3 regions of the Kineococcus esterisolvens genome follow, and region 3 is predicted to be linked to each of the others. Evidence: predicted binding sites of a transcription regulator. Region 3 holds the regulator's gene; each other region holds the start of a gene.

Region 1 (3,269 bases), on a different contig from region 3:
GGCCGTGTCGCGCATGACCTGGACCTCCAGGCACCCCGCGAACTCGCGGGTGGCCGCGAGGGTCTCGGTGATGATCGCCGGGGCGTCGGCGAGCGCCTCGGGCTTCAGGCGCAGGTCCAGCAGGGACGTGATGCTCACGGGTCCTCCTCGTCGCGGTCTGCCGCGAGGGTAGTCACGTGAGCACGGGCCACACCCGCTGCAGGGGCCCTCGGGCGCTTCAGCCGTCGAGCGGGTCAGTCCTCCAGCGCCTCGGCGGCCTCGTCCTCACCGAGGGCCTCGCGCACGAGGCGCATGACCAGCCCCGGGGAGTAGCCGCGCCGGGCGAGGACCCCGGCGAGCCGGCGCTGGCGGGTGGCGCGGTCCAGCCCGCGACTGGCGGCCAGGGGCCGGCGCAGCAGGTCGCGCGCCGCCTGCTCCTCGGTCTCTGCGTCGACGCCCTCCAGGGCGTCGCGCGCGGTTTCCTCGTCCACGCCCTTGCGGCGCAGCTCCTGCGCCAGGGCGCGCTTGCCGCGGCTGCGCGAGCGGGAGTGCACGTACGCCTCGGCGAACGCGCCGTCGTCGACGAGGCCGACCTCCTCGAACCGGTCGAGCACGTCGGTGGCGACCTGCTCGGGAACGTCCTTGGCGACCATCCTCTCGGCGAGCTGGGCACGCGTGCGCGGCGCCATCGTCAACTGGCGCAGCGCGATGGCGCGGGCGACGTCGTGCGGGTCGGCCTCCCGGTCCGGGTTCTCGTCCGGACCGGGAGGCCGCTGACCGCGCGGGCCTCGACTCAGAACGCCACCTCGGCCTCGGCCTCGGCCGGGGCGTCGACACGGGCGCCGATGCCGAGCTTCTCCTTGATGCGCTTCTCGATCTCGTCGCCGAGGTCGGGGTTGTCGCGCAGGAAGGCGCGGGCGTTCTCCTTGCCCTGGCCCAGCTGGTCGCCCTCGTACGTGTACCAGGCGCCGGACTTGCGCACGAAGCCGTGCTCGACGCCGAGGTCGATCAGGCCGCCCTCGCGGGAGATGCCGTGGCCGTAGAGGATGTCGAACTCGGCCTGCTTGAACGGCGGGCTGACCTTGTTCTTGACGACCTTGACGCGGGTGCGGTTACCGACGGGGTTGGTGCCGTCCTTCAGCGTCTCGATGCGCCGCACGTCCAGGCGCACCGAGGCGTAGAACTTCAGCGCCTTACCGCCGGTCGTGGTCTCCGGCGAGCCGAACATCACGCCGATCTTCTCGCGGAGCTGGTTGATGAAGATCGCCGTGGTGCCGGAGTGGTTCAGCGCACCGGTGATCTTGCGCAGGGCCTGCGACATGAGGCGGGCCTGCAGGCCGACGTGGCTGTCGCCCATCTCGCCCTCGATCTCGGCGCGGGGCACCAGGGCCGCCACGGAGTCGATGACGATGATGTCCAGCGCCCCGGAGCGGATCAGCATGTCCGCGATCTCCAGGGCCTGCTCGCCGGTGTCCGGCTGGGAGACGAGCAGCGCGTCGGTGTCGACGCCCAGCTTGGCGGCGTAGTCGGGGTCCAGCGCGTGCTCGGCGTCGATGAAGGCGGCGATGCCGCCGGCCTTCTGCGCGTTGGCGACGGCGTGCAGGGCCACGGTCGTCTTGCCGGACGACTCCGGGCCGTAGACCTCCACGACGCGCCCGCGCGGCAGGCCGCCGATGCCGAGCGCCACGTCGAGGGAGATCGACCCGGTGGGGATGACCTCGATGGGCGGGCGGCTCTCGTCGCCCAGGCGCATGACGGAACCCTTGCCGAACGACTTGTCGATCGCGGCCAGGGCGGATTCGAGGGCCTTCTCGCGGTCCGCAGGAGCGGGCATGTCTCACCTCGGGTTGGGGTGGCCGACACTTCGGCCCGGTGTGTTCTTCCGACCCGGGGAACGCTACGACCCGCCTCCGACACGAACGGCGCACGCGGCCCGGCGTGTGGAGGGCGGGACCGGACGGCCCCCTGTGGAACACCCGCGATCCTATCCGTACAGGTGTTCGACGCCCAGTCCCGCACGGTCCCGGGCGCGTCGCCCCGCCGGCCGCCTAGGCTGCCGCCACCCGCCGGGCGGCGGGACCCGACGAGCAGCGACGGAGCGCACGTGAGCAGCACCACCCCGGTCCCCGGGCAGCCGCAGGTCCTGGACGAGCGCGGGCGCGGCCTGCTGGACGAGGGGACCCGCCTGGAGCACCTGGGCAGCGCCAGCACGTGGGCCGAGGGCCCGCTGTGGCTGCCGGGCGAACAGGCCGTCCTCGTCAGCGACATCCCCGGCGACCGGGTGCTGCGCTGGGACGAGGCCGACGGCCTGCGGGTGGACCGCGAGCGCGCCGGGTTCACCAACGGCCGCACCCTGGACCGCGAGGGCCGCGAGGTCTTCTGCTCGCACGGGCGGCGCTCGGTGGAGCGGCGCGAGCGGGACGGCTCCACGACCGTCCTGGCGGACGCGTACGCGGGGGCTCGCCTGAACTCCCCCAACGACGTCGTGGTCGCCTCCGACGGCGCCGTGTGGTTCACGGACCCGCCCTACGGCATCAGCGTGCCGGAGGAGGGGTACGAGGGCTTCCGCGAGTACGGCGACAACCTCGTCTTCCGCCTGGACCCGGCCACCGGTGAGCTGCGCGTGGTGGTGGCGGACGTGGAGGAGCCCAACGGGCTGGCGTTCTCCCCCGACGAGTCCCTGCTGTACGTGGCCGACACCTCCGCCGCCGCCACGCCCGGCGCCGGGTCGAACCGGCTGATCCGCGTCTACGACGTGCGGCGGGGCACCCCCGGCGGGCGCGGGCCGGACGCGCGGCCCGGCGGGCCGGTGGCCAAGAACGGCCGCGTCTTCGCGGCGGTGGACCGCGGGCTGGCCGACGGCTTCCGCGTCGACACCGCAGGGAACGTGTGGACCTCGAACGGCGACGCCGTCACCGTCCTCGCACCCGACGGCACCCGGCTGCTGGAGGTCGTCGTCGGCGAGGTCGTGGCGAACCTCTGCTTCGGCGGCCCCGAGGGCGGCGACGTGTTCATCGCGGCGTCCACGAGCCTGTACCGGCTGCGCACCCGCGCCACCGGTGCCGGGCTGTGGTGGCTGCGGGACTGAGGGCGCGCCGCGCGGTTCAGCGCCGGGGCGGGCGGTCCCTGCCCAGGCGCCGCTCCGGCGGCACGTCCATCGCGTCGCACAGCGCCAGCCACACGCGCTTGGGCTCCTCACCGGCCTCCAGGGCCTGCAGCGGGGTGCGCTCCCCCAGGGCCAGCAGCACCTGGTCGTGCGCGAGGGAGCGACCGTAGGCGCCGCCGAACTC
Region 2 (3,269 bases), on a different contig from region 3:
GACGGTGCCGGTGGCGTCCTCGCCGAACCCGGCGGCGGTGACGTCGGGTTCGGGGAGGGTGGAGGCGCAGGAGGGCAGCAGCGCGGTGAGCGCCGCCAGCCCTCCCAGCCCCAGGACGTCCCTGCGGGGAAGCTTCATCGCTGTCCTCCGTCTCGTTGTCCGTAGGGGTCCGCGTCAGGCCCGCGGGAGCCAGACGCGCATGGACCCGACCTCGCGGTTGGCCCAGGCGTAGTACGGGACCGCGGGGACCTCCACGACCTCCTCCTGCGCCTGCTCGGGCGCCTCGTCCCCGGCGGGCCGGTACAGGGGGCCGGCGGCGGCGCCGACGGCCCGGTGCACGGGCAGCCGGAGCACGGACACCCCGCCGAGCAGGTCGGGGCGGTGCTCGGCCCGCGCACCGCGCAGCTCGGCCACCCGCACCCGCACGTCGTCGGCGGTGAGGCCGGCGGGCAGGTCGGGCTGCTCCACGCAGTAGACGAGCGGTCCGCGCTCGACGACGACGGCGCCACGCACGGCGTCGACGCGCGGGTCGGCCTCCAGGACCCGCACGCCCATCGGCAGGACGAGCTCCACGACGTCCCCGGCCGCCCAGGTGCGGCGCGCGCGCAGGTACTGCCCCGCGGTGACGGCGACCTGCTCGCCGGCGACGACGGCGGTGGCACCCCCGGCCCAGCCGGGCACGCGCAGCGCGAGCTCCCACTCCCCCTGGCCGGGTTCGCGGACCTCCACGCGGACGGTGCCGTCCCACGGGTAGTCGGTGCTCACGACCAGCTCGACGGGACCACCGGGCAGGTCCGCGTGCACCGATCCGGTGGCGAACTGGTGCAGCTGCACCCCGTCGGCGGAGGTGGTCGCGACGTAGGCGTCCAGGCTGGACAGGGTGCGCATGATGTTCGGCGGGCAGCAGGCGCAGTCGAACCAGGGGCGGCGGCCGTGCGCGGGGCTGCGCTCCTCGTCGGGGTGGGCGCCGTCGCGCAGCTGCAGCGGGTTCACGTAGAAGTACTCGGTGCCGGCCAGGGAGACGCCGGGCAGGAACGCGTTGTAGAGGGTGCGCTCGACGAGGTCGGCGTAGCGGGTCTCGCCGGTGGCCAGCAGCATCCGCCAGGACCACTGGACGCTGCCGATGGCGGCGCAGCTCTCGGCGTAGGCGCGGTCCGGGCCCAGCTCGTAGTGGTCGCCGAACTGCTCGAAGTCCCAGCGCGCCCCGATGCCGCCGGTCACGTAGGTCTTGGTGGAGGTCATGCCCTCCCACTGCCGGGTGAGCGCGGCGAGCAGCTCGGCGTCGCCGGTCTCGGCCGCGACGTCGGCGGCGCCGGCCGTCAGGTACACCGCGCGCACCGAGTGCCCCTCGACGGTGGTCGCCTCGCGCACCGGCACGCGGTCGGAGAAGTAGGTGGGTTCCTTGCCGTGCCGCTCGATGATGCCGTGGCCGCGGGCGTCGACGAACCACTGCGCGAGGTCCAGGTAGGCGCGGTCCCCGGTCTCCCGGTACAGCTCCACCAGGCCCATCTCGACGACCGGGTGCCCGTCGACCTCCTCGGTCCTGCCGGGGCCGAAGGTGGCGACGAGGTGGTCGGCGAGCTTGACGGCGACGTCGAGCAGGCGGGTCTCGCCGGTGGCGCGGCGGATCGCCACGGCGGCCTGGAAGAGGTGCCCGGCGCAGTAGTGCTCGTGGCTCCACGGCAGGTCGACGTAGCGCGCGCCGTTCCCGCGCACCTGCTGCACGGAGTCGAGGTACCCGTCCTCGGCCTGCGCGGCGGCGACGACGTCGCTGATCTCGCGGATCCAGCCCAGGACCTCCTCGTCGGGCTCGCGGCCGTACTCCCACGCGGCGGCCTCGAGCCACTTGTAGACGTCGGAGTCCATGAAGATCGGCCCGCGCACCTCGCCGGCGGCGGTGCCGGCGGCGATGCGCAGGTTCTGCAGGTTGCCCGCGGTCTCGAGCTTCTCGTAACCGGTGCGGATGGCCTGGCGGCGGTTGGCGTCCTGGCGCTCGTGCCAGAAGCCGCCGGTGATGCGGGCCTCGCCCGAGGGGACCGGGCGCAGCACGACCGCCGCGTCCGCGGTGGGGGCGGCCGGTGCGACCGCCGCCGGGGCGGTGGTGCTGGTGGGGGACGCGGTCGTGGTCATCAGCTCTCCGTCGAGTCGTCCGCCGCTTCCGCCGGAAACGACGGAACACGTTTTCTGCGGCGCACGCTACGACCCCTGGTCGGCACCGTCAAGGGAGGTACAGTCGAGGATCCCCGCTCCGGGTACGGCGCCCGGCGACGACGAGGAGGCGCGGCATGACGGAAACGAGCGTTCCGGGGACGAGCGCCCCACCGCGGATCGTGGACGTCGCCGCCCTCGCGGGCGTCTCCCCCGGCACCGCGTCCAAGGCGCTCAACGGCACCGGGCAGCTGCGCGCCGAGACCCGCGAGCGCGTGCGCCGCGCCGCCGAGCAGCTGGGGTTCACCCCCGACTCGCTGGGTCGCGGGCTGTCCTCGGGGCGCAGCTACACGGTGGGGCTCATCACCACCGACAGCTTCGGCCGCTTCTCCATCCCGGTGATGCTGGGCGCGGAGAACACCCTGGGTGCCGGGGAGATGGTCGTGCTGCTGTGCGACAGCCGCGACGACCCGCTGCGCGAGCAGCACTACCTGCGCACCCTGCTGGCGCGGCGCGTGGACGGGATCATCGTCACCGGCCGGCGGACCGAACCCCGCCCGCCGGTCGCCGCCCCCGACCACCTGCCGGTCGTGTACGCCTTCACCCCCTCGCAGGACCCCGCCGACACGAGCCTCGTGGTGGACCAGGGTGGCGGGGCCGCGGCGGCCGTCCGGCACGTGCTGGACCTGGGCCGGCGCCGCATCGCCCACGTGACCGGGCCGGCCGACCACCACGCGGCCGTGGTGCGCCGCGACGCGGTCGTCGCGGAGGCCGGCGGGCACCTGGTGAGCGAGCCGCTGCACGGTGACTGGAGCGAGCGCTGGGGCCGCCTGGCCGCCGACGTGCTGCTGCGACGCCACCCCGACGTGGACGCGATCACCTGCGGCAGCGACCAGATCGCCCGCGGGGTGTGCGACGGGCTGCGCGACGCCGGGTGCCGCGTCCCCGACGACGTGGCCGTCGTGGGCTTCGACGACTGGGACGTCATCGCCCTGGCCTCGCGCCCGCCGCTGACGACGGTCGCGCTGGGGCTGGAGGCGATGGGGCGCCGGGCGGGGGAACTCCTGCTGGACGCCGTCGCCGGGAACCGGGTCGCCGGGACGACGACGATGCCGACGCGC
Region 3 (3,269 bases):
CGCGAATCGGCGTGCCGGCAGAACGGGCAGTGCACCCCTGGTTCCTCCCACGCGGCGCCCCGGCCGCCCGCCCCGGACCCCGCCCGGGCGGGCGGCGCCGTCCCCGGGGGCGGCCCAGGGTCCTGATCGTGGGGTGACGGTACGTCGCCGGTGTCGGCGTCGGCAACCTGCCCCCGGCTGCTGTGGACACCACGCACGGCCGGGCGCCGATCAGTCCAGCTCGGGGAGGGTGAGCCGCTGCCCCGCGCGCAGGGCCGGCGACGACAGGCCGTTGACCTCGGCGATCTCGGCGGCCACCTCCCGCCAGTCCTCCCCCGGCGCCAGCTCGGTGGCGATCTCCGACAGGGTCTGCCCGGGCAGCACCGTCAGGACGTGCGGGGCGCGCCCCGGCACCCCGCCCGCGGCGGCCGGCCCGCCCACCGCCGCCGACACCGCCAGGACCACGCCGGCCAGCACGCCGGCCGTCGTGCACGTGGCGGCCAGCCGTCCGCGCCGCGTCAGCCGCAGGGCCCGGCGCGGGGCGCGGGACGGACGGCGCACGGGCCCGCGGGGGGCTGCGGCGGCGCAGCGCACCGCGGGGGACGGACGGCCCCCGGGGGCCCGGCGGGCGCGCACGGGACGGTGGCCGGGCGCCAGGGGTGAGAGGGCGAGGGCGGTGCTGCTCACGGGTGAGGACCTCCGGCTCGGGAGCCCGGTCGAACGGGTGTTCGAACGGGCGGGGCTGTTCTACCACCGCCCGGCGGGGGGTGCGCAAGCCCCGCGCACGACCGGCGCGCGGCGCGCGCGACCCCGCGGGGGGGGCGGCGTGCGCACGCTGCCACCCGCCCCCGACACGGCCCGCCGCCCCGGCGCCCTCCGGCGCACCTCGGGCACGGCGCGACACGTTCGAACACGTGTTTGAGGTCCGGGGCCCGCCCGAGTAGCGTGATCGCAGCCGCGGGACGCCGCGGTGCTCGTGGGACGACGGGGAGTGGACGTGACGGACCTGCTGCACGGCGAGGACCGGGACGACCCCGGCGCGGCCGGGGCGTCGGTGCACCAGCTGCCCGACGGCCACCCCGACCGCGGGGGGCTCACAGCACGCCAGCGCGGGGTCCTGGAGACGATCCGGGAGGCGGTGGAGCGCCGCGGGTACCCGCCCAGCATGCGCGAGATCGGCCAGGCGGTCGGGCTCACCAGCCCCAGCAGTGTCGCCCACCAGGTGAAGACCCTCGAGCGCCTGGGGTACCTGCGCAAGGACCCCCGCCGCCCGCGCACCCTGGAGGTCGTCGCCCCTGCGCCGGCGCACGGCGCTGTGGCCGGCGAGGGGGCCACCGCCGCCGACGAACGGCCCGCCGTCACGTACGTGCCCGTCGTCGGGCGCATCGCGGCCGGCGCCCCCGTCCTCGCCGAGCAGCTGGTGGAGGAGGTCTTCCCGCTGCCCGCTCAGCTGGTGGGCGCCGGGCAGCACTTCATGCTGCGGGTGGTCGGCGACTCCATGGTGGACGCGGCGATCTGCGACGGCGACTGGGTCGTCGTGCGCCAGCAGCCCACGGCCGAGAACGGCGACGTGGTGGCCGCGATGATCGACGGGGAAGCCACCGTGAAGGTGCTGCAGCGCAGGGACGGCCACGTGCTGCTGCTTCCGCGCAACGACCTGTACGAGCCGATCGACGGCGACGACGCGGTGGTCCTGGGGCGCGTGACGGCGGTGCTGCGCAGCCTCTGAGGGGCACCCGCGGGGCTGCGCCCGTCAGCGGCCGACCGGTACCACCAGCTCCACCGCCGCCTCGACCGCCAGCCGCGGCGACGTGAGCACGGGCAGGCCCAGGTCCCGCAGCAGCGGCGCGGCGTCGACCATGCTCGCCTGCGCGAGCACCACCACGTCCACCGGCGGGAACGCGGCGCGCACGCAGCGCCGCACCACCTCGGCCACCGAGGTGACGTAGGTCACCACGTCCCCGGCCTCGAAGGCCGACCAGGTGCCCGGGCAGCGCACGTCGACCAGCTCGACGGTCCTCCCGGTCGCGGCGGCCGACTCCTGCAGCAGCGGGAGCACCGTGGCGCGCGCCTGCGGCAGCGAGCTGACGACGGCGATGCGCCGCCCGGCCAGCACCGCGGCCTCGGCCATCGGCCGGTCCACGCGCAGGACCCGCACGCCCACCTCGGCGCCGACGCGCTCGGCCTCCGGACCCGTCTCCGAGCAGGTGCTCACGACGACGTCGGCGCCCTCGGCCACCAGCCGCCGCAGCCGGTCGGCGAGGGCCGCGCGCACGCTCGCCGCGCCGTGCTCGCGGGCGCCGGACAGCAACCCGGTGTCCACCAGGTGCCGGTCGTCGACCGTGTCGTCGCGCTGGTGCAGGAGGTCGCGGAAGGCGCGCACGTGGGCGTGCGCGGTGTGCAGGAAGCCGACGGTGGCCACGGACCGAGGATGCCAGGTGACGGCTGCGCGGTCAGCCCCCGGGGCCTGTCCGCCCCGGATCCTCACCCGCCCGGCGCAGCCGCGGCGGCGTCCAGCCGGCGCAGCGCCTCGCGGGCCACCTCGGGCGAGGCGGTGGGCCAGAAGGCCGGGAGGCTCTCGCGCAGGAAGCCGCCGTAGCGGGCCGTCGCCAGGCGCGGGTCGAGGACCGCGACGACGCCGCGGTCGCCGGCCGCGCGCACCAGCCGCCCCGCGCCCTGCGCGAGCCGCACCGCCGCGTGGGCGGCGGACACCGACAGGAAGCCGTTGCCGCCGGCGCTGTCCACGGCCCGGGCGCGCGCCGACATCAGCGGGTCGTCCGGGCGGGGGAAGGGGATGCGGTCGATCACCACGAGCTGGCAGCCGGCGCCGGGCACGTCCACGCCCTGCCACAGCGACAGGGTGCCGAACAGGGAGGTCGCCGGCTCGTCCGCGAACCGGCGCACCAGGCGCGGAAGCCGGTCGTCGCCCTGGCACAGGACGGTGCGGCCGGTGCGCTCGCGCACCCCGGCAGCGGCCTCCTCGGCGGCCCGGCGCGAGGAGAACAGGCCCAGGGTGCGCCCACCTGCGGCGTCCAGCAGCGCGGCGAGCTCGTCGAGGACGGCGTCGGCCACGCCCGAGCGACCCGGCGGCGGCAGGTGCCGGGCCACGTAGAGGATCCCCTGCCGGGGGTAGTCGAAGGGGCTGCCGACGTCCAGCCCCGTCCACGGGGCGCGGTCGCGCCCACCGGTGCGCAGCCCGAAGGCACCCGCGACCGGGTCGAAGGAGCCGCCGAGGGTGAGGGTGGCGGACGTGGCCACCACGGTGCGGTCGGTGAAGACCCGCTCGCGCA

Evidence for each region. Region 3 encodes LexA, which represses DNA repair genes until DNA is damaged. Its sites were predicted from a motif close to TCGAACANNTGTTCGA; they were not measured.
Region 1: recA (recombinase RecA) is a predicted target of LexA. The motif match lies at 1,968-1,983, and genes of this name have one in related genera.
Region 2: ACRYR8_RS05360 (glycoside hydrolase family 127 protein) is a predicted target of LexA. The motif match lies at 2,172-2,187, and genes of this name have one in related genera.

Annotation. Positions count from the first base shown of each region.
Region 1 covers NZ_JBJLRI010000031.1:218-3,486, forward strand. Annotated here, with positions in the region: gene ACRYR8_RS11385 (putative quinol monooxygenase) at 1-138, opposite strand, end outside; gene ACRYR8_RS11390 (regulatory protein RecX) at 234-776, opposite strand; gene recA (recombinase RecA) at 773-1,813, opposite strand; gene ACRYR8_RS11400 (SMP-30/gluconolactonase/LRE family protein) at 2,084-3,067, shown strand; gene ACRYR8_RS11405 (DUF3046 domain-containing protein) at 3,084-3,269, opposite strand, start outside.
Region 2 covers NZ_JBJLRI010000009.1:46,116-49,384, forward strand. Annotated here, with positions in the region: gene ACRYR8_RS05355 (ABC transporter substrate-binding protein) at 1-138, opposite strand, end outside; gene ACRYR8_RS05360 (glycoside hydrolase family 127 protein) at 175-2,130, opposite strand; gene ACRYR8_RS05365 (LacI family DNA-binding transcriptional regulator) at 2,286-3,269, shown strand, end outside.
Region 3 covers NZ_JBJLRI010000077.1:3,557-6,825, forward strand. Annotated here, with positions in the region: gene nrdR (transcriptional regulator NrdR) at 1-35, opposite strand, end outside; gene ACRYR8_RS18140 (LysM peptidoglycan-binding domain-containing protein) at 211-666, opposite strand; gene lexA (transcriptional repressor LexA) at 977-1,708, shown strand; gene ACRYR8_RS18150 (aspartate/glutamate racemase family protein) at 1,733-2,401, opposite strand; gene ACRYR8_RS18155 (ATP-dependent DNA helicase) at 2,464-3,269, opposite strand, start outside.